DNA from 4 places in the Bradyrhizobium sp. SBR1B genome. Region 3 is predicted to be linked to each of the others. Evidence: predicted binding sites of a transcription regulator. Region 3 holds the regulator's gene; each other region holds the start of a gene.

Region 1 (5,397 bases), on a different contig from region 3:
GCTCGATTCCGTCGTGATTGACCTCGACCTCGCCTTCGGCACCGCGGGCCTCGACTACAACCAGGACCCCGTGCAGGGCATCGCCAACGCGGTGCTGTCGCAGGACCGGCCGGACACGGCGCTGATGGAGCGCCTGCTCTCCAAATGCACCGAGCGCCTCAGCCTGCTCGCGGCGCCTGCCACCCTCGACCGCGTCTATGATTTCGGCGCCGAAGCTTTCGACGCCGTGTTCGACACGCTGCGCATGACCACGCCCTGCATCGTGCTCGACGTTCCCCACCAATGGTCCGGCTGGACGCGGCGCGCACTGGTGAACGCCGACGACATCGTCATCGTGGCCGAGCCCGATCTCGCCAATTTGCGCAACACCAAGAATATGCTGAGCGTGCTGAAGGCGGCGCGGCCGAACGACCGGCCACCGCTGTACTGCCTCAACCAGGTCGGCATGCACAAGCGCGCAGAGATCGAGGTCAAGGCGTTCGCCAAGACCATGGAAAGCCAGCCGATCGCGGTGATCCCGTTCGATTCGAAACTGTTCTCCACCGCAGCCAATAACGGCCAGATGATCGCGGAGGTCTCCAAGAGCCACCGCACCACCGAGCTGTTCCAGAACATGGCGAACCGCCTCGCCGGGCGCGGCGAGGTGAAGAAGCCGAAGCGCTCGCTGCTCGGACCGCTGCTGAAGAAGCTGAAGGGCAAGTCAAGCCGCAACTCGGCGCCGCATCGCAAGGCGTCGTAAGCGTACACCAAAAGGGGCGGATTACTTGTCCGCCCGCTGCTGCTTCTTCGCCAGCAGCTGCCGCAGCGCCGCGACCTTGGCCGCGGCCTGGTCCGGCGGCAAATCGGCCTTCATGAGGATTTCGGCCTCGGCCTCGCGGCCCTGCAATCCCAGCACGAGCGCGAGGTTGGCGCGGACCCGCGCATCGTTCTGATTGCGCTGATAAGCGCGGCCGAGCACCTGTTCGGCCTTCGGCAAATTGTTTTGCAGCATATAGGACAGGCCGAGATTGGACAGCACGGTCGGCTCGTCCGGCACGATCTTCAACGCCGCGGCATAATATTGCTGCGCCTCCTCGTTGCGGCCAAGCTGATCGAGCGCCGCACCCTGCGCCGACAGGATGCGCCAGTCCGGATCCTCGGGCGTATGCGCGCGGCTGAGGACGTCGAAGGCCTGCTGGAAATTGCCGCTGTCGGCGAGCGCGCGGCCATAGCCGGCGAGCAGCGCCTTGTTGCTGGGATGGGCGAGCACCGCCTGCTCCATGACCGCAACCGCCTGCGCGCGCTGGCCGGACTCGCGCAGCGCCTTGCCGTAGGCGAGCGCAATGTTGGGATCACTGGGCTTGGCGCGATAGCGCTCGCGCAACGCATCCATTTCCGGCTTGGCATCGGCCTTGACGGCCGTTTCCGATCTGACACCGAGCGCGCCGGTCACATCCTCGATGCCGGCGGTCTGGCAGCCACCCAAGGCGAGCACCAGAAGTGCGGGAAGCAGCAATCTCGCCGGGGGAGAGGCGAGGGACGAACGCTTGGACATACTCTGATCACTCGGCAACTGATCAGAGATGCTTACCGATTAACGCTAAATTCTCGTTAAGGACGCGGCTTGGGAGATCTCAAAGCATGATCCGGAAAAGTGCGCAGCGGTTTTCCGAAAAGACCTTGCTTGAACAACAACCTAAAGCGCGATGCGATTCATCCTCATCGCGTCGCGCTTTAGTCGGTGAACTCGGCACCGAATTCGCAGCCGATGCGCCAGCGCAGGCGGCACTGGCGGGAATAATCGGGTGCGAAGATGATGGTGAATTGCGGCGGCACTTCCAGGAATTCCGCCACCACTTTCACGCCGCCATCCGAAATATCGGTGATCGTGCAGTCCCGCGGCAGCGAGCCCGCGCCAAAATGGATCTTGGCGAGCCGGCTGCATACCCGACGTTCGCTTCTCCGGCGATTTGCAAGCATTTGAATTGTTCACCCGTTAGACCACGGCCCATCCCGCAGCCTTAGGAGTAGCGGACATTCGTTGGAATGTGCTGAGGACAGAAGCTGGCATTCGAGGCTTAGTGTCGGCGTGGTGTTTACGTTTGGTTAGGGCTTGCTGCCCGTTCGGGATCGTTCCCGTATTGTTCTTGCGGAAGCGGCCCGCCTCTGCTACCCCTAATTGTGCGAGAGGGGCAGGCTGGTTTGAGCATGGTTCAGCGGGTTTCCACCGTCGCCTTTGAGGGGATCGAGGCCCGTGCGGTCGACGTGCAGGTGCAGGTCGCGCCGGGCTTGCCGGCCTTCGCGATCGTCGGCCTGCCGGACAAGGCGGTGTCGGAGGCGCGCGAGCGGGTGCGCTCGGCGCTGATCGCCTCCGGCCTGGCGCTGCCGGCGCGGCGGATCATCGTCAATCTGGCGCCGGCCGACCTGCCGAAGGAAGGCAGTCATTACGACCTGCCGATCGCACTCGGCCTGATGGCGGCGATCGGCGCGATCCCGCCGGATGCGCTGACCGGCTTCACCGTGCTCGGCGAGCTCGGCCTCGACGGCTCGATCGCGCCCGTGGCCGGCGTTCTTCCCGCCGCGTTCGGCGCCAATATGCGCGAGGAAGGGCTGATCTGCCCGGTCTCGTGCGGTTCTGAAGCGGCGTGGGCGAGCCCGGACATCCAGATCATCGCAGCAAGCTCGCTGATCCAGATCGCCAACCACTTCAAGGGCACGCAGGTGCTGTCGCGGCCGTCACCGAAGGTGCATGAGCCCGCGGCCTCGACGCTCGACCTGCGCGACATCAAGGGTCAGGAAAGTGCCAAGCGCGCGCTGGAGATCGCCGCCGCCGGCGGGCATCATCTGCTCATGATCGGCGCGCCCGGCGCCGGCAAGTCGATGCTGGCGGCGCGCCTGCCCTCGATCCTGCCGCCGCTGTCACCGAGCGAACTGCTCGAGGTCTCGATGATCGCCTCCGTCGCCGGCGAGATCGAGGGCGGCGCGCTGACCGCGCGGCGGCCGTTCCGCTCGCCGCATCATTCCGCCAGCATGGCCGCGCTCACCGGCGGCGGCATGCGTGCAAAACCCGGCGAGATCTCGCTGGCGCATCAGGGCGTGCTGTTCCTCGACGAATTGCCGGAGTTCGATCCGCGCGTGCTGGATTCACTGCGGCAGCCGCTGGAGAACGGCGAAGTCGCGGTGTCGCGCGCCAATCACCGCGTCACCTATCCTGCCCGCTTCATGCTGGTCGCGGCGATGAATCCGTGCCGCTGCGGCAACGCGTTCGAGCCGGGCTATGCCTGCAAGCGCGGCCGCGTCGACCGCTGCACCGGCGACTATCAGGCGCGCATCTCCGGCCCGCTGATGGACCGCATCGACCTGCGCATCGAAGTGCCGGCCGTGACCGCGGCGGATCTGATCCTGCCACCGCCGGCGGAAGGCTCCGCGGAGGTCGCCGCCCGCGTGGCCGCGGCGCGCGACATTCAGCTCGCGCGTTATGCCGATGCCGGCCTGCCCAAGGTTCGGACCAATGCCGAGGCTCCTGCCTCCGTGCTGGAGGAGATCGCAAAGCCGGACGCGCAGGGCCAGAAGCTGCTGCGCGACGCCGCCGAGACCATGCGGCTGTCGGCGCGCGGCTATCACCGCGTGCTGCGGGTGGCGCGCACGCTGGCCGACCTCGATCGCGCCGACAAGATCGGCCGGCTGCATCTCGCCGAAGCCTTGTCCTACCGCGCACTCGCGGAGGATGTGCGGCAGATGGCTTGATCATTCCGCGCATCAACCCGGCGGTAACGAGTTTCCTTTACGCTCTGCAAACCATAAGGCCCAATGAGTTCCCCGGGCCCGGACGGGTAGAGTGTCATGTTGCGTTTCAAGTTCCTGGCCTCGGTTGTTCCCTTGTTGGCGGCTGCGGTGTTCGCCCGCGCGGAGATCGGTTCGGTCTCGCATCCCTGCATCGCCCTCGGCGAAACCTCGGTCGAGCTCACCTCCCTGTTCTGGACGGCCGCCGTCCATGTCGCCTTCACCGAAGATCCCGCCCGGGCCACAGTGCGGGTTCAGATCACCGACGATGCCGATACTGCGGACTTCGCCGTGGTCGACGACGGTCTCGGTTCCGAGCCGGATTCCTGTCAGGCCAATCCCTCGACGCGCCTGGTCTCGATTGCCGCTCAGCCCGTCGATGGCGGCCAGGTGATCTATCTCTCCACCGAAGGGCCGGCGGATTACCGCATCTATGTGCGCTCGAAGTCGTTCTCGCAGCGCGAGGCCGCGGCGCTGATCGTCGGCGCCCATGGTGGCCATCGCCCGCTCCCGCTCCAGGCCGCCTCGCTCTGAAGCGTTAACACCTCGTCAACCCTGTTTGGAGGCAGCGCCAAAGCCTCAAGCTGTTCGCAAGGTCGGCGCGACATCGTCGCAGACGGCGGGTAGCGGAATTCGAAAAAGAGTCGGGGTCGGTGCGATGGGTCGGACGTTCCGGATCAAGGTGCGCATGCGCCGTTTCAGGCGACAGCATCCCCGCATCGCCTTCGCGATCCGCTCTTTCATGATCTTCTCGGCGACGTTCGGCGGCGCCTATGGTTTCGTGTCCGGCAGCCGGTCCGAAAGTTCCGGCTACGATCCCCACACCTTTGCGATCGGCGCGAGCTTCCTGTTCGCGCTCGCCTGCCTCGGCCTTGCGACGCTGAGCATGCGCCTGCGTTTCGTGAACAAGCGGCTGCGCACCCTCGCCGCCCACAACGAGGCGCTGATCGACCGCAATTGGGAGCTGAAGGAGGCGGAAGAACGCGCCCGCAGTCTGTTCGAGCAGCAAGGCGACCTCATCGTGCTGCGCGCTACCGATGGCCGCATCACTTTTGCCAACGAAGCCTATTGCGCGCTCGCGGGACAAGCGCGCAGCGCGCTGGTCGGCACGCGTTTCGATTTCGACGTGCTGGAGCAGGGCGACAGCGCCCGCGAGAGCAGCGGCACACGCATCCACGACCAGAAGATCGCAGCCCCGCTCGGCGCGCGCTGGATCGCCTGGCGCGAAGGTTATGTCCGCCTCGATGCCGGACAGCCCGCCGAATTGCAGAGCGTGGGGCGCGACGTCACCGACCGCACCGAGAGCGAACGCGCTCTATCCGACGCGCGCGACCAGGCCGACGCTGCCAACCGCGCCAAATCGCGCTTCCTCGCGATGGCTTCGCACGAGATCCGCACGCCGCTGAACGGCATCATCGGCATGGGCGGCCTCCTGCTCGACACCAATCTGACTCCGGAGCAGGGGACGTACGCCAGGGCGGTGAAAACCTCGGGCGAAGCCTTGATGGCGCTGATCGAGGAACTGCTCGACTATTCCAAGATCGAGGCCGGCAAGCTTGATCTGGAGCAGCGTCCCTTCGCGCTCTCGACCCTGGTCGAGGAGATCACCGAGCTGCTCGCGCCCCGCGCGCAGGC
Region 2 (5,397 bases), on a different contig from region 3:
ATCCTCCTGATGGGCCAGGACAGCCTTCCCGAACTCGGTCAACGACAATCGGCTGCGGAGATAGACCTCATGCCGAGCCCTTAGATTGCCGTGATCGATTGTACGCAGTTCATCGCCCAAACCGGCTACGGCGGGCCTGGGGCCAAGCGCGAGCCCCTCCAACAGCGAACCCAAATCAAATTCGCTGAACACGTACGTGCGCCGCTGCGAGCGCAGATGAAACAGGGCGTTCGTGTTTGCAAAGCCTCTGGAAAGCAGCTCCAGGAATCGCATCTCGGTCGCACCAAGACCCGTCGAGGATGACGGTAGCTCTGCCAACAGCTCTTGCAATGCCGGTCGCAACATCAACAAGGCGCTCAGATCGCTCCAAAGTAGGTTGGCGCAGGCCTCGGGCGTCGGCGTGCGATAGGCCTGCCAGGCCATTCTGGCAGTGCTAAGTTCACGGGCCTGAACATCCACCATAGGAATATGCGACGCGGACGCATCGGAAACTCGGTCTCTCAGATCGAAGAGATCGGATGCAAGCAGACGCAACCTGAGTTTTTTCAGCAGCTCAGGGTATGAGGCAAGATAGTCGAGCAGCCAGATCAGCTGCAGTTGATCGTCTGGGCTCGGATCGAACCAAAGTTCGATCTCGTCATAGCGCTCGCAAAAATCGGCAAAGGGTAGCTTCCTGAGTTCCTTGAACTTGGAGGGCCATTTTGTACCCCAATCCGACCAATGATCGCCCGGCCTGAGCGTCCCTGACTGCGCCCCGAAATAGGCTGCGAAATAGTCGGACGAAGGCAACGGCCCCCACGTGAAGCGAAAAAAGAACAGAACGACGATCTCGGCCAGCTTCGATTTGGCGAGATCGGCGCCGGCCGCACTGGTCAGGATCAGACGCTTCATCACACCACCACCCGATCACGACAACGCAAAACGAAACAGGCGCTGACGACGTCGGCAACTCAACGTCTTCAGCGCCCGCTCCTCGCGAAAAGCTTTCGCGGTTCGTCTTACTCGTCTGCCGGCTCCTCGCCGTCGGCGTCGCTCTCGGGCGTACCGGCCAGAATCTGCTCGGAGATCAGACCGGAGTTCTGGCGGATCGAGGTCTCGATCTTGGCGGTGATGTCGGGGTTGGCCTTCAGGAAGGCTTTCGAGTTCTCGCGACCCTGGCCGAGACGCTGGCTGTCATAGGAGAACCAGGCGCCGGATTTCTCGACGATGCCGGCCTTGACGCCGAGATCGAGGATCTCGCCCATCTTGGAGACGCCCTCGCCGTACATGATGTCGAACTCGACCTGCTTGAAGGGCGGTGCCAGCTTGTTCTTGACCACCTTGACGCGCGTGGTGTTGCCGACCACTTCGTCGCGCTCCTTGATCGCGCCGATGCGGCGGATGTCGAGCCGGACGGAGGCATAGAACTTCAGCGCGTTGCCGCCGGTGGTGGTCTCGGGCGAGCCGTACATCACACCGATCTTCATGCGGATCTGGTTGATGAAGATCACCATGGTATTGGACTTGTTGATCGACGCCGTCAGCTTGCGCAGCGCCTGGCTCATCAGGCGCGCCTGCAGACCCGGAAGCGCATCACCCATCTCGCCTTCGAGCTCGGCCTTCGGCACCAGCGCGGCGACCGAATCAACCACCAGCACGTCCACCGCACCCGAGCGCACCAGCGTGTCGCAGATTTCCAGCGCCTGCTCGCCGGTGTCGGGCTGCGAGATCAGAAGCTCGTCGATGTTGACGCCGAGCTTGCGGGCATAGACCGGATCGAGCGCATGCTCGGCGTCGATGAAGGCGCAGATGCCGCCCTTCTTCTGCGCTTCCGCCACCGTGTGCAGCGCCAGCGTGGTCTTGCCCGACGATTCCGGCCCGTAGATCTCGACGATGCGTCCCTTGGGCAGACCGCCGATGCCGAGCGCGATATCAAGCCCGAGCGAGCCTGACGACACCGCCTCGATGTCCATCGACCGGTCGTTCTTGCCGAGCTTCATCACCGAGCCCTTGCCGAACTGGCGCTCGATCTGAGAGAGCGCGGCGGCCAGAGCTTTACTCTTGTCCATGGAAGATCCTTCGACGATACGCAGGGCAGTGGCGGACATTGGGTCGTGCTCCTTATGGCGAGGATTCGCGTGAGGGACAAACGATTGGCGAGGCGGCTCGTCGATAAAAGTAGCGTACCCCATTTGTTCTAGGTTCGCAATATGTTCTTTTGCGGATTTGGGGGTTGTCCGTGAGCATCCCCCAGTCCCCCTCCTCATTCGCGTTGTGCACACAACTGGACAGACGCCGGTCCCGTTAATGGTCCTCAATGGGCCATCACCGCACGAACCGTGGCCACTATCGGTGATGAGAACGCCCGATTGCGCTCCCGCCTTCCTCGCACGGAAAGGAGCGCGCCATGCTCAAGCGGCGACGTTTCAAGCAGCAACTGACGCTTCAAGATCGACTCTCCGCCTGGGTGAAGCAGGTCGAGGAGCAGGCCTCCAGGCTTCCGCCCGGGCCCGAGCGGAACGCCCTGCTCAAGAAGGCCCGGCAGGCCGACGTCGCCAATCATCTGCACGATTGGGTCATATCCCCCGGGCTGCAACCGCCGAAATAACAGGGCTGCCGCGACGTCATTCCCCGGCCGAAGCTGACGCGCATCAAAGACGCATGGCCCGGCCGCCGTCAGAATTCCGTAATCCTGCGGCACCGAACCTTTTCGCGGTCTTGGGCCTTCTCCAGGATGGGACCGCAACTTTGGGGATCTCAGTCATGACGGACAACACGAACCGCGACACGATCAGGCGCAATCCCCTGCTGGAGGCGGCGCAGGAGGAACTGATGAAGTTCGAGCGCGCGGAAAACGAGTTCCGCAAGAAGGACCGCCAAGAGCGCGCCGCCGAGCTCCACCTTCCCCTGAACGAAATCAAGATCCACTAAACACGGCGCGGGGCCGGCGTCCGAAGCTGACAAGGGCGCGCCGGCGATGCTGCTGGCGGCGGCGGGAAGCAGTCGCAAGGTGTCGGCAGCGCAGCTCGAGTCGATTTGAGCGGCTCCACGGGGCGCATCGCGCGCAATGACGGCATCTAAACACTACTCATAAGTCGCTGAAAGAACAACAGAATTTCCATGCCGCCTACTGTGCATGGGGTTGTTTTCCAGTTTTTGAGAATGCGGCACGTCCCGTAACCCGTCATCCGGGGAAAGGCTGCCGCTCGCGCGCCTGTTTTAAAGCAGCGCCAGCAGCACGAGGCCGATCACCAGCACCACGAAGCCAGCCGCTGTCGCGGCGGCGAATGACCGCTCTACGTTATCCATGATGCCACCCCGTGGTCGGCGTGCCACGTTCCCCCATGGCTGCGCCGAACGATGTGGAATCTTGCCGACCGGTGTGTCCGCAGTTGTGCGAACGGATGTCGAAATTGGGACCGGTGCGGGGCCAGTCTGCGGCCTCGACGCTCGGCCCGGAAATCCGCCGCCTGTCAGGCTGCCGTAAGCGCAGCCGGCTAGAATGATGTGGCTATGGTGTTGCAGCCCAGCACCTCAGCCTCCAATAACTTTTTGCCCCGTCTGGCTCTCCCCAGGCGGGGCTTTTTCATCCGTGCCGGGCGGTTCGCGGATCTCTGTCCTCCTGGGTCAGGAGCAGGGAGAAAGTGCGGATCGCGGGCGCAGCCAGCAGAACGATCGGCAGCATCGCGGCCCATGCGATCAGCCACGACACCATCCAGTGCCCGACGAAGCTCATCGCGCTGCCGGCGGGCAAGCTGGCGATCCCCGCCGCGATCAGCGAGGTCAGTCCGGACTGGATGATTCCGAAGACGAAATGACTGTAGCGGCGGGGAATGCCGAGCATGACCGGGCCCATGTTGTTTCTTGCCGTCGTTCAGACCAAGCAAGGCATATGCCGCCGCTTGCAGGGAAAACGGTACCCCCCCCGGCGGGGCCCCCCGCGGCCCGTCCGATCGGCGTACCGGCGCAGCCGGGTGCAGCCCAGGAACTTTGTTCATGGTCGGAGAACCACGGGTATGCGACAGCCTTACTGTCTCACGGCCCGGCGTCTTTCGAAAGCCGGCTCCGCTTGTTTCGGCGCACGCGCGCTTTCGAGATATCCCCGAACTATCCGGGGCTTACCGACAGAATTTGCTTGTCTCCGGAATATTGGGACGCCCAACATGTTTGCAGACATGGAGAGTGAATCGTGGGGAGGTCACCATGAATCACAGGGGCATCGAGTTCACTGTCGCCAAGACGGCGATTCCCGGAATCTGGCAATGGCAGTTCCGCATCGGCGAGCAGGTCAAGACCGGCAAGACCGAGACGAAAATCGATCTGTTGGCGATCCGGCGCGTGCAGCTGCGCATCGATCGGGAGCTGAAGCGATCGGCCGGGCCGACTGAACCGGCCGGATGAAGGTCGGCGTCGGATGGCGCCTTGTGCCGCCGCGGCTGGCGGCGGAACATCATCCGTAGCCGCCCGGAATTGATCTGACGGTGGTTTGGGATTGGACTGCGCGCGCTCATGGCCCTGGGGGCAAGGCCATCACGCGCGCGATCGGTGCCAGCCATGCCATTGTATTTCTTTCGAATCCGGAATGGCCGTTATTCGGGCTGCGCGGACCAGGCGACGGAATTCGCCGATCGCGATTCGGCCTGGAAAGAGATGACCAATGTCTGCGCCGACATGACCGCCGGCATTGCCCGCAAGCTCCAGGAAAATTCCGAATGGCACATGGAGCTGCTGGACGAGGCCAAGGAGCCCGTGTTCCGGATCCGCATCGTCGCCGAAACCCTCGACTAGCAAGCAGCTTCAATCCGCGCTGGGCAGCCGCCGCATGGTGAATTCGATGTCGCCGCCGGGCAGCTCGCGCCAGGTCTCGACCGCGCTCATATAGCCGGCCTTGGGGTAGCGGGCGAAGAAGGCCTGCGCCCTTTCCCGTGCCGCCGCGCGCGGCAGCGTGAAGGTCTCGCGCAGATAGCCGTCGCCGACCGTTTGGCCCGGCTTGCCGGCGATCTTGCGCCGGCCCGCCATCCGCTCGGCGAGATCCCGCGGACGATCGGCCATGTCCTCCTCCTCTGCGCGCTACCCTCCAGCCAAATGTAGGGCGTGAGCCGGACGAAGAGGAGTCCCCTCCCGAAGGCGTTGTGCCGCCCCCGGATGGAGCTGCGGTCAGCTGGCGCCGCTCGTCAGTTGGCGGCGGTGCCGCTCGTCAATTGGCGGCGGTGCCGCTCTTGGACTTCTTCGGCGCGCTGGTTGCGGCCGAGGCCTTCGGCGCCACCGGCTGCTTCGGCGGATCGGCGCGCATGCCGCCCCAGGGATCGTTGGACGTCTTGGAATCCGGGATCTTCTTCAGCGTTTCCTTATAGGCCTTGTCACGCTCGGCTTCCGCGGCCTTTTCCTCGGGGGTCTTGCTCGGGGCGTCCTGCAGCA
Region 3 (5,397 bases):
AGCGAGCCTGGGGGTCATCGTGATGGGCCTGTTGCGCACGCCCCTGCGCTGGGGCGGTGCCGTGGTGCTGCTGGTTTCCATCGGCTGGGGGCTTTCGGTGCGGCAGCCCGATATCCTGATCGCCGGGGACGGCGCGAGCGTCGCGGTGCGGGGCGCGGACGGGCGTTTGCATCTGATCAGGGCAGGCAAGGACAATTTCCTGCTGAAGGAGTGGTTGTCTGCCGACGCCGATCCGCGCGATGCCGGCAGTAGCGCGCTGGCGAGCGGCATATCGTGCGACGAGTCCGGCTGCGTGACACCGCTCGCCGACGGACGGCTGGTCGCGCTGGCCTCGCGCATCGACGCGTTGGCGGAGGATTGCAGCCGCGCCGCGCTGGTGGTGACGTCGCGGCCCGCGCCGCCGGATTGTGCCGCGATGGTGGTGGATCGGCAGCGCCTCGCTCGCCAGGGCGCGCTGGCATTGACGCAGCGCGGCGACGGCTTTTCGGTTCAGGCGGTGAGGGCGAGCGGCACGAACCGCCCGTGGTCACCGGCTGGTGTCGGCGAAGGTGATTTCGACGGCAGCCTTGTGCCGAAGGCGGCTCCCCGCAGCCGCGACGCAACGCCATCGGAGACCGACTTGCAGGCCGACGATTGACGCGATCGATTACAGATACCAGGCCAGCACGGCCTCGAGCCTTGCGTTGCCGATGACTGGCAGGGCCACCATCCGGTTCAGCCCGGCTGCGCAGGCCTCGGACCCGGCGATCGAGCCGTCATGGGTGAGATCGTCGTTGAGCGCGGGCATGCCGGTGGCCCAGGCGCCGCCGATGCTGCCTTCGCCTCGGGCGATGGATTTGTCCGCATAGCGTGCGGCAAGGTCGGTCTGCGCGCTGCAATCGCCGGCGCGAAAGACCAGTGCCGAACGGGCCTCGTTCGGGACCCAGATCTCGAAGCGTCGCGCAATCGGCGTTGCCTGCGCCGAGACGAATGTCAAAACCCAGGTCTGGTCGGTGCCGGTTCGGTAGGGTACGCCGACCCCCAGATTGATCCCGACCTTGGCGGCGTCCTCCCAGCGCAGGAAGCTCTTGGCGTCGTGCAGGTCCTTGATGATCAGCGGCAGGCCCGCCTTCCAGGTGCGTCCGAGCAGGCCGAAGCCGCGAGGAAACCTGGTGTGGCGGGAGTTGAATTCGAACATGTCCGCCGCGCCGTAATAGCCGTCGACGAGGCCCATCTCGTGGGAGAGATCAGGATCGTTGTGCCAGAGCTCGATCGCGCCGACATGCGCCTCGTCGTCGCCGCAGAACAGCACCATCACGGCTTGCAGGAATTCGCCTGCAAACAGCGGCACCGCCACGCCGCAGGTGAGGCCGGCCGCGACGGCCTGATCGGTTCGCTTGAAATAGGAGTTGGCGAATTTCGTGAGGATGACGGGATGGCCGCAGGCCCAGGCCTTGCCTGGAAGCCCCTCGTCATATCCGAAGTGCAGCTCTTCGCTGACGGCCTTGAACGCGGACAGCCCTTCATCGTAGAGGCCGCCGCCGAATTCCAGCCGCATGCGCGTCCGGTCAGGCACCCAGAGTTCAACGACGCGAATGAAGGTTTTCATCGAGCGTGTCCGCCGCCTCAAACCACGACAGCATCGGTCATTTGGCTGCGGAGCGGACGTTCAAAATTCAGGCAGCACGGCTCAAACTTCGTGCGGCGACGAGGCGAGGCGGCGGCGCTCGCCGATCGAATTTCATGAAACAAAAACCCACCGGGCTCGCCGGCCTCGGCCGGCGACGGCATTTCAATCCTTGCCCTCGGCCTATCGGGCGGAGGGCGTCAGCCGATCGGCAGTCGTGTGACCGTCGGGCGACTGTCGGCGATGATCTGCGGCTTGTGCTCGCGCTCGCCGATCGGCTGGGTCACCGGCAGTTGCAGCACGGTTGCGCGCTGGCCTTCGACCAGTTGCGTCACCAGCACGGATTTGCCGTCCGGGAATTCGATCGCGTCATGATGGCGATCGGGAATGTGCGGATCGATCTTGCCGAACTTGCCGACGCGGGAGTTGACGGTGCGCGTCCAGATCCAGCGGTTGTCGTAACGGACGTCGTCGGCGAAGGCGAGCTCCGTCCCCGGCAGCAGGCAGACCGCGACGGAGAGATCGGCTTCGGAGGCGAAGCCGCGCGTCGAGGTGCCGCGGAATGTTGTCGTAACGATCGTCTCGCCGACTTCTGCGGGGCGCGTCGCGACGGCATGCAGGCTGTAGTCACACATCGGGTGCTCCTCAATGCAGAGATAGCGACCCGCACCTCTTTCGGAGGCGCAGGCCCCTACCAGAGTGGAAGCACGTGACGGTCTGCTCGGTTGTAGGCAAATCTGCGGCTGGGATCCGCGAGCCCCGATCACATTATCTTTTCCATCTTTTCCGAATTTGTTAGGAACAAAGTCGGCTTCCGTGCATTTGGCAGCCGCGTCTCGACAACCGCGCCTGTCAACGACCGGCGGAGTGATGCGCTTGCGCAGCAACGGCTTGCGATGCTGATGTTGCGATCAGCGTTGCTGCGGTTGCACTCAAACGAGCTGCGCATTTGGGCCGTCCCCCTCGAACTCGAAAGGCCGCGAAGCGATGTTGCGTCGCGCGGCCTGCCGAGGATGTCGCGCAAGGAGGAGGGGCCGGACAATCTGTGCGATACCAGAAAGACTATCCAGCCGGAGCGGACCGTTATCCGCTCCAATCTCTGATCGGCGAGGCCGATCGAAGGCGCGCGCGAGGCGCTAAAGACTTCGGTATCGAGTACTTCCGGTATCAGTACTTGCGGTAAAGCCCGATCAGCTTGCCCTGAATCTTCACGCGGTTCGGCGGCAGGATGCGCACCTCATAAGCGGCATTGGCGGGCTCCAGCGCGATCGAGGCGCCGCGGCGGCGGAAGCGCTTGAGCGTGGCTTCCTCGTCGTCGATCAGTGCCACCACGATGTCGCCGGTATCGGCGCTCTCGTTGCGCTGGATCAGCGCCATGTCGCCGTCGAGGATGCCGGCCTCGACCATGGAATCACCGCGCACTTCGAGCGCGTAATGCTCGCCGGAGCCGAGCATGTCGGGCGGCACGCTGATCGTGTGGCTGCGGGTCTGCAAAGCCTCGATCGGAGTACCGGCCGCGATGCGGCCCATCACGGGCACCGCAACGGGTCGCTCGCCCTCGTCCGCGGACGGGCTGGAGCTCGCGCGTAGCTTGCCGAGATTGCCCTCGATGACGCTTGGCGTGAAGCCGCGTCGGTTGCCGGCGGCAGCCTGGAGCTCCGGCAGCTTGATCACTTCGATGGCCCGGGCGCGGTTGGGCAGGCGGCGGATGAAGCCGCGCTCCTCGAGCGCGGTGATCAGGCGGTGGATACCTGACTTCGAGCGTAGGTCGAGCGCATCCTTCATCTCGTCGAAGGACGGCGGCACGCCGCTTTCCTTCAAGCGCTCGCTGATGAACCGCAGAAGCTCGTATTGTTTGCGCGTTAACATCTCGAACAAAGTCCCCCGGTTGATGTCGTTCGATTCCGAGACGATGAGTTCAGCGATAAGCCGCTACATCTCGAAACAAATCATGAACGGACACTATATGTTCGATATGTGTTCCGCAACTGCTTAATTTACCGTGAACAGAACGAAACTCACGGAATGCGTGTGGCGGCGCAGTTCAGACGGGGAGCCGCAGCACCTCGCAGGGGCTGTCGGCCTCGGCCTTCGGCGCAAACGGTGCGCGCACGAGAAGTACCTGTGCTGCAGCAAGATTCGCAAGCAGAGAGGAGTCCTGATGGCTGACGGGAAGGGCAACGAGCGTGCCGTCGTCGCGCATTTCCAGGCGCGCGCGCAGATAATCCTCGCGCTGGTCGTTGGCGCCGAGATCGCGGCCCAGCACGACGCGCTCGCGATGATGATGAATCACCGAACGGCCTGACAGCGCGCGAATCAGCGGCAACATGAACAGGAAGGCGCAGACGTAGGACGACACGGGATTGCCGGGCAGGCCGATGACGCCCATTGCCCCTAACCGTCCGTGCATCATCGGCTTGCCGGGCCGCATCGCGATCTTCCAGAACGCCATCGCGATGCCTTCGTCCTTGAGCGCCTGCTGGACCAGATCGTGGTCGCCGACCGATGCGCCTCCGGTCGTGACCAGGATGTCGGCGCCGCTTTCGCGCGCGCGGCGGACGCCGGCGGTGGTGGCCTCCAGCGTATCGGCGGCGACACCGAGGTCGATGGTCTCGGCGCCTTCGCTGCGGGCGAGCGCGTGCAGGGCATAGCCGTTGGAATAGACGATCTGGCCGTGCCCGGGCGTTGAGCCCGGCATCACCAGTTCGTCGCCGGTGGCGAGAATCGCGACCTTCGGACGGCGGCAAACGGCGAGCTGCGGGTGGTTCATTCCGGCGGCGAGGGCGAGATCGCGCTCCGTCAGACGGGTTCCCTTGCGCAGGAGAACGTCGCCCTCGCGGAAATCGACGCCGGCGGGGCGGATGTGCCGACCCACGATCGCGGCTTCCTTGATCGTTATGTGCTTGCCTTCGGCGATCGTGTCCTCCTGGATCACGACCGCATCCGCGCCGTCCGGAACGACGCCGCCGGTGAAGATTCGCACGGCTTCGCCGGCGCCGACCTTTCCCGTGAACGGACGGCCCGCTGCGACCTCACCGATCATGGTCAGCCTGGAATCGATTGTTGCCGCGTCGGCTGCACGCACGGCATAGCCGTCCATCGCCGACATCGCCTGGGGCGGCTGGGTGCGCCGCGCAGCGACGTCCTGCGCGAGCACGCGATGGTAGGCTTCGTCGAGTGAAACCATCTCTGGGGGCAGCGGCTCTGCACCCGCCAGCACCGCAGCAAGGGCGTCGGAAACCGGCATCAAGGCCACGGGCGAAACTCCTGCTCGGCACGTTCGGATGAAATGTTCCGACAGTCTTCTAGCCGAGCGCGGGGGCAGAGGCAAAATGGCGGAGCGGGCAGGATTTATCCTGCCGCTTCCGGCCCAGAATGGAAGGCAGGCTCAGGCTTGGCGTGGCATGATCCAGAGAACGAGACCGATCGGCAGGAGGGTGGCCATGGCGAGGACGAGAATGACGAGCGCCACAGCCAGCATCGCTCAACTCCCGCTCGGCCGGTCCGGCCCGGCGTCCAGCGCGACGTCGGGAGCCTTCGGCCCTTGATCCTTGTCGGGCAGCGGATCGGCCTGGGATTTCAGGTCGGCGGCCTTGCTGATCAGCTTGGCGGAAAGGTCAGAATCCGAGGTGGTTCTTGCGAATTCAAGCAGGAGAGAGGCTTGCTTGGTGAGATAGGTTTTGCCCAGCACGTGCATAAGTCCGGTGTAGAAGTCCCAACGGACTCAAGAGTCCGTAAGGGGCCATTCCGTTCCCGGAACTCCGTACAAAAATGCACAAAGCGCTCTGGTT
Region 4 (5,397 bases), on a different contig from region 3:
GCCGCGCCAGCGCCATCAGATGATTACGGGCGAAGGCTCCGGCTTCTTCATCTCCGCCGACGGCTATGCCGTGACCAACAACCACGTCGTCGACCATGCCGAGTCGGTGCAGGTGACCATGGATGACGGCACGAGCTACACCGCCAAGGTCGTCGGCACCGATCCGAAGACCGATCTCGCGCTGATCAAGGTCGACGGCAAGAAGGATTTTCCGTTCGTCAAATTCTCCGACCAGAAGCCGCGCATCGGCGACTGGGTGGTCGCGGTCGGCAATCCCTTCGGCCTCGGCGGCACCGTGACTGCCGGCATCGTCTCGGCCAGCGGCCGTGACATCGGCAACGGCCCCTATGACGACTTCATCCAGATCGATGCGCCCATCAACAAGGGCAATTCCGGCGGCCCGGCCTTCGACATGAACGGCAACGTGATCGGCGTGAACACTGCGATCTTCTCGCCCTCCGGCGGTTCGGTCGGCATCGGCTTCGACATTCCGGCCTCGACCGCAAAGCTCGTCGTCGCGCAGCTGAAGGACAAGGGCGCGGTGACCCGTGGCTGGCTCGGCGTGCAAGTGCAGCCGGTTACCGCCGAGATTGCCGACAGCCTCGGCCTGAAGGAGGCGCGCGGTGCGATCGTCGACGATCCCCAGGATGGCAGCCCGGCGGCGAAGGCCGGCATCGAGGCGGGTGACGTCATCACCGCCGTCAACGGCACCGCGATCAAGGATTCCCGCGACCTCGCCCGCACGATCGCGACCCTTGCGCCTGGCAGCTCAGTGAAGCTCGACGTCTTCCACAAAGGCGACAGCAAGACGGTGACGCTCGCGCTCGGCGAACTGCCGAACGAAAGGCAGGCCAAGGCCGATGTTGGCAAGGACCAGCCGGGCCCCGGCACGCCGCGCCTCGGTCTTGCTTTGGCTCCGGCCGGTGACGTCCAGGGCGCTGGCCAGAAGGGCGTTGTCGTCACCGAAGTCGATCCGCAAGGGCCGGCGGCGCAGCGCGGCATCCAGACCGGCGACGTCATCCTCAATGTCGGCGGCAAGGCCGTCGCCAATGTCGGCGACGTCCGCTCCGAGCTGGCGCAGGCCAAATCGTCCGGCAAGCGCAGCGTGCTGTTGCAGGTCAAAGGCGCGCAGGCGACCCGCTTCGTCGCGGTCCCACTCGCCTGAGGCGAACCTCGATCGGCATAGATCAAGAAAGGCGGCCCTCGTGGCCGCCTTTTCCGTTCGCCTTCAGGCTCGCCGGGATGTGATCGATAACATTCTCGTTAACGGCAGCGACGATGACGCGGTTCGTCCGAAAAAGCCGTGTTCGCTCATCAAAGTTCCGAACTGTGCAGGTCGCCGGCGGCAACGATGCCACCGGGACGCAAGCGTGGAACTTCGAACTTGCCGCCGGCTTCTGGAACTGGCCGCTGGTTCGCATTTGATCGGTGCCGACATGGATCGATTGAAGCTCTCGCTGAGGAGGGCGCTGCTCGTGGCGCCATTCGTGCTGTGGGGCGGAGACGCTCTCGGGCGGGACGACGGCCGCTACGCGGATTCACCCCTGAAGCCATGGTTCGACAGTTTGCGCAGCCACCTTGGTCCGTGCTGCTCGGATGCGGATGGCTTTGCCGTCGCCGATCCCGACTGGGAGTCGCATAACGGGCATTATCGCGTGCGTCTCGACGGTGAGTGGATCGAGGTGCCGGACGAAGCCGTCATCACCGAGCCGAACCGGGCCGGCCGCACCATGGTGTGGCCGGTGAAGACCGCGTTCGGGGTTTCGATCCGCTGCTTCATGCCGGGCAGCATGATCTGACGCGGGTCAGCGTCAGCGCTTGCTGGATTTGCGCTTCGACGATTTCCTGCTTGTCTTCTTCGTCGTCCTCTTCTTGGACGTTTTCCTGGAGGTCTTCTTGGCAGCCTTCTTCGGGACCTTCTTGCCCTTCTTGCGTGCCTTCGACAGTCCGATCGCGATCGCCTGCTTGCGACTCTTCACGCGTCCGCCACGGCCTTTGCGACCGCTCTTTGCCGTGCCCTTCTTGTAGCGGCGCATCTCGCTCTCGACATCGCTGCCGGAGCTGCGCGAGTAGCGGCGCTTCTTTGCCTTGCGTGCCATGCATGTTCTCCCTTGGCCGGGGAGAACCATTCGACACGGGCATGGTTCCCGAAGGACGCGGACAGCGTTCCAGGCGCAGCCTAGAAGGAATTCGCCAGCTCGATCTCGGCTTCCAGCACCTGGATGCGACGTGCGGCCTCGCTGAAGGACAGATCGCGCGCATATTGCGCGGGCTGATACGCTTCTTCACTCAGCCGTTTCAGCCTGAGCCCCTGCGTCCGCGTCATCTGCTCGGCAAGGAAAACCCTGGCGTCGTATTTGCCTTGAACCTGCATGTCGCTTCTCCGCTCTGAAATCGTGACTTGACTATATGTTCTTATTTTGTTCTAACAAGCCATGGACAACAGAATTAATGAAATTCGACGTCAAATCAGCGCCTTGAGGGTTGAGATGGCCGGCGTCGAGGCCTCCGTGCGCGATCTCATCAACGGCGACCGCGATTGCGTCCAGCAGGCCTTGGCGCAGATGGATTTGCGCCGGAAGGTCAATTTGCTGATCGGCGAATGGAAGGCTGCCGGCGGCGGCGATGTCCTGCCTGACGTTCGCGACCGGGTGCGCCTTCGTCTCGTGAAGACAGTCGTTAGTCCCGAGCGCGCGAGCACGCGGCGCTGAACCTTTTGGGGGGGCGCCATGGAGGAAGACCCGGACACTTACCGGATCTTGAGGTTGCGCGCCGAGATTCTCGAATTGGGCTCTGCCATCCGGCAATTGCAGCGTGCGGGTCTCGACGATGCTGCGGCCCAACTTCTGATCGGACGCAAGCGGGCGCAGCTCGAACAACTCGTGAAGACGAATGCTGCGAGCCGCGCGCTCAACTCTGAAACGCGTCGCCCGTAATGTGCTGACGCGGGCGCTCGACGGTGTGGCGGCTCGATTGCTGATCGGCATCAAGAAAATAGAAAAAGCCCCGCGTCGCGGCGGGGCTTTTGATGTCGTGTCGGCCTGAGCTCACTTGGTATTGCTCATGCCCTTGCTGCTCTGGTTCGTCATGGTGCCGCCCTGGTCCGAGCCGGGACCGGAGCCGCCTTGGCCGGAAGGATCCGCGCCCTTCGAGGCCTTGGTGTTGGCGCCCGTGGTCTGCGAGGACGACATCGATGATCCGTGTTTCGCCTTGTGCGACTTGGCCTGTGCGGCGAGCGGCGCGGCGGCGAGGCCGGTGGCCAACATTGCGGTGAGAACGAGCTTGGCCGTTGTCATGCGGGGAACTCCCTGAGTTAAATTGACGCAGGCAGCCAACCGCCATTTGCCGAAGGAGTTCCCGACAAACGCATCTGTCGCTCGCACGCGCGCTTCAAGATTGCTTGTCCTCAGCGAGGATGAACACGACGCCGGTGAGTGTCGCGCCGATCGCGAACGTCGTCACCAATGTGAGGGCGAAGACGATTACGGCCTGGCTTCCGCCGTGATCGAGCAGCCTGGCGACGGCGGGATTGGACAGGATCAGCGCGAGACTGAAGGCGAGGCCGAGGGCTGCGCCCATCATCGCATGCGTCATCAGCTTGATGAGGCCGGTGGGAGAGATCAGGTCCGACGACTTTTTTGCGCGCATGGGAACTGCATCCCGAACTGACATGCAAACGCGGACGATATTCACCGGTTCCAAACGCATGAAGGAATTGTCATCACCGGCTTCATCCGACGTTCATGCCGGGCCTGCGAGGATAAGCGTCGGCAAAACGGGAACATTCGATATGGGTAAGGTAGTCTTTCTTTACCGCTCGCTGGCCTATCGCAACGCGGCTGCGGACATGCTGCGCAAGGCCCGCAAACTGCCGCGCGGCGCGGAGCGAAGTGCGGCCCGCCGCTACGCGAGGGCGCTACGCGATCTCGCTCAGACGGAAGCCTGGCTCGAAGGCCGCCTTGCCGAGGAAGCGCAGCCGGCGCGGCAAACCAGGATGGCGGCGTCGGGCTAAAGCATGATCCGGAAAAGTGCGCAGCGGTTTTCCGAAAAGATCATGCTCGAATAACGACCTAAAGCGCGATGACGATTCATCCTGATCGCATCGCGCTTCAGCCCGAGGCGCGTTGCAATTCGGCGGAGCCGGGGGCGTCGAATTTTCCGGGTGCGGTCGTCGCCGTCTTGCGTGTCAGCGGCACCTCGAGGCGGCACAACAGTCCTTCGGCTCGCCAATCGAATTGCGCCTGTCCACCGAGCTGGGACTCGACGCTCGCAAGCAGGCTCCGCGTGCCGAAGCCGCGAGATTTCGGGGTCATGACGAGCGGACCGCCGGACTCTTCCCACCTCAGCGTCAGCAGCTGGTCCTCGACTTGCCAGCCGATCATGAGCCGTCCCGACCTGGTCGAGAGTGCGCCATACTTGGCCGAGTTGGTGAAGAGCTCGTGCAACGCGAGCGCCAGCGTCTGGGCCGTCGCCGGCACCAACTGGACCTCCGGACCCGCCAATACGATCTGGCCGCCGAGCGAATAGGGCGCAAGCTCCTCGTCGATCAGCTTGGAGAGCTCCGCGCCCTGCCAGCTCGACAGCGACAGGATGGTGTGCACGCGCGCCAGCGCGTTGATGCGTCCCTCGACGGCGTTGACATAGGCCTTGACCTCGTCGGCACGGGTGAGACGCACGATGGACTGCGCCAGCGCCAGCGCATTCTTGGCGCGATGATCGACTTCCCGCGCCAGCAGATTCTGCCGTTCCTCGGCTCGCTTGCGTTCGGTGATGTCCACGGTGACACCGCTCACGCGCACGACACGACCGCTGTCGTCGACCGTCGCGGCCGCCGTGCCGACGCACCAGCGCACCTCACCGTCGGGCCGCACAATGCGAAACTCGGTCTCATAGGCCCGCGTGCCCTTGAACTCGGCGATCGCCTTGCGCAACTGATCGACGTCGTCGGGATGCAACAGCGCCTGAACGTTGGCCGGATTGACCTCGAAGCTCTCCGGGCCGACGCCAAAGATGCGATATTGCCCCTCGTCCCACATCCAGTCGCCGCTGATCCAGTCCCAATCCCAGGAGCCCATCTTGCCGGCGGCGATCGCCATGCTGCGCCGCTGCTCGCTTTCGCGCAGCTTCGCGGTGGAGTTCTCCAGTTCCGCGGTGCGCGCGCGGACGCGGTCCTCGAGCTCCTGGTTCAGCCGTTCCAGCTCGCGGGTCTTGCGGTACAGCTCGGCAAACACCTTGATCTTGGCGCGCAGCACCTCCGGCACGACCGGGACCGGCACGTAGTCGACCGCGCCCATCTCGTAGCCGCGCAACCGGTCGATGTCGCTGACCTGGATGGCGGAGATGAAGATCATCGCGGTCTTCTGGAAGCGCGGATGCTCGCGGATCATCGCGGCGAGC

The links. The regulator LexA, encoded in region 3, represses DNA repair genes until DNA is damaged. The targets are predictions, from matches to a motif close to TGTTCNNNNTGTGTTCNG.
Region 1: the regulator LexA is predicted to act here: its motif matches at 2,111-2,128, upstream of GGD61_RS19860 (YifB family Mg chelatase-like AAA ATPase).
Region 2: the regulator LexA is predicted to act here: its motif matches at 2,180-2,197, upstream of recA (recombinase RecA).
Region 4: the regulator LexA is predicted to act here: its motif matches at 2,411-2,428, upstream of GGD61_RS30580 (DUF3072 domain-containing protein).

Annotation. Positions count from the first base shown of each region.
Region 1 is NZ_JACIHC010000007.1:125,801-131,197, forward strand. Features, by position in the region: gene GGD61_RS19845 (AAA family ATPase) at 1-739, shown strand, start outside; gene GGD61_RS19850 (tetratricopeptide repeat protein) at 761-1,534, opposite strand; gene GGD61_RS19855 (PilZ domain-containing protein) at 1,714-1,959, opposite strand; gene GGD61_RS19860 (YifB family Mg chelatase-like AAA ATPase) at 2,188-3,726, shown strand; gene GGD61_RS19865 (hypothetical protein) at 3,823-4,296, shown strand; gene GGD61_RS19870 (PAS domain-containing hybrid sensor histidine kinase/response regulator) at 4,421-5,397, shown strand, end outside.
Region 2 is NZ_JACIHC010000001.1:541,820-547,216, forward strand. Features, by position in the region: gene GGD61_RS02775 (hypothetical protein) at 1-891, opposite strand, end outside; gene recA (recombinase RecA) at 999-2,087, opposite strand; gene GGD61_RS02785 (hypothetical protein) at 2,387-2,587, shown strand; gene GGD61_RS02790 (hypothetical protein) at 2,743-2,910, shown strand; gene GGD61_RS02795 (DUF2798 domain-containing protein) at 3,566-3,823, opposite strand; gene GGD61_RS02800 (hypothetical protein) at 4,183-4,380, shown strand; gene GGD61_RS02805 (DUF6894 family protein) at 4,534-4,767, shown strand; gene GGD61_RS02810 (hypothetical protein) at 4,777-5,031, opposite strand; gene GGD61_RS02815 (hypothetical protein) at 5,177-5,397, opposite strand, start outside.
Region 3 is NZ_JACIHC010000004.1:16,038-21,434, forward strand. Features, by position in the region: gene GGD61_RS11795 (ComEC/Rec2 family competence protein) at 1-637, shown strand, start outside; gene GGD61_RS11800 (GAF domain-containing protein) at 647-1,588, opposite strand; gene GGD61_RS11805 (hypothetical protein) at 1,807-2,241, opposite strand; gene lexA (transcriptional repressor LexA) at 2,774-3,475, opposite strand; gene glp (gephyrin-like molybdotransferase Glp) at 3,651-4,862, opposite strand; gene GGD61_RS11820 (hypothetical protein) at 5,091-5,297, opposite strand.
Region 4 is NZ_JACIHC010000016.1:90,323-95,719, forward strand. Features, by position in the region: gene GGD61_RS30565 (Do family serine endopeptidase) at 1-1,165, shown strand, start outside; gene GGD61_RS30570 (hypothetical protein) at 1,437-1,799, shown strand; gene GGD61_RS30575 (DUF6496 domain-containing protein) at 1,812-2,099, opposite strand; gene GGD61_RS30580 (DUF3072 domain-containing protein) at 2,180-2,374, opposite strand; gene GGD61_RS30585 (hypothetical protein) at 2,490-2,711, shown strand; gene GGD61_RS30590 (hypothetical protein) at 2,730-2,936, shown strand; gene GGD61_RS30595 (hypothetical protein) at 3,048-3,296, opposite strand; gene GGD61_RS30600 (hypothetical protein) at 3,391-3,648, opposite strand; gene GGD61_RS30605 (hypothetical protein) at 3,791-4,012, shown strand; gene GGD61_RS30610 (HWE histidine kinase domain-containing protein) at 4,110-5,397, opposite strand, start outside.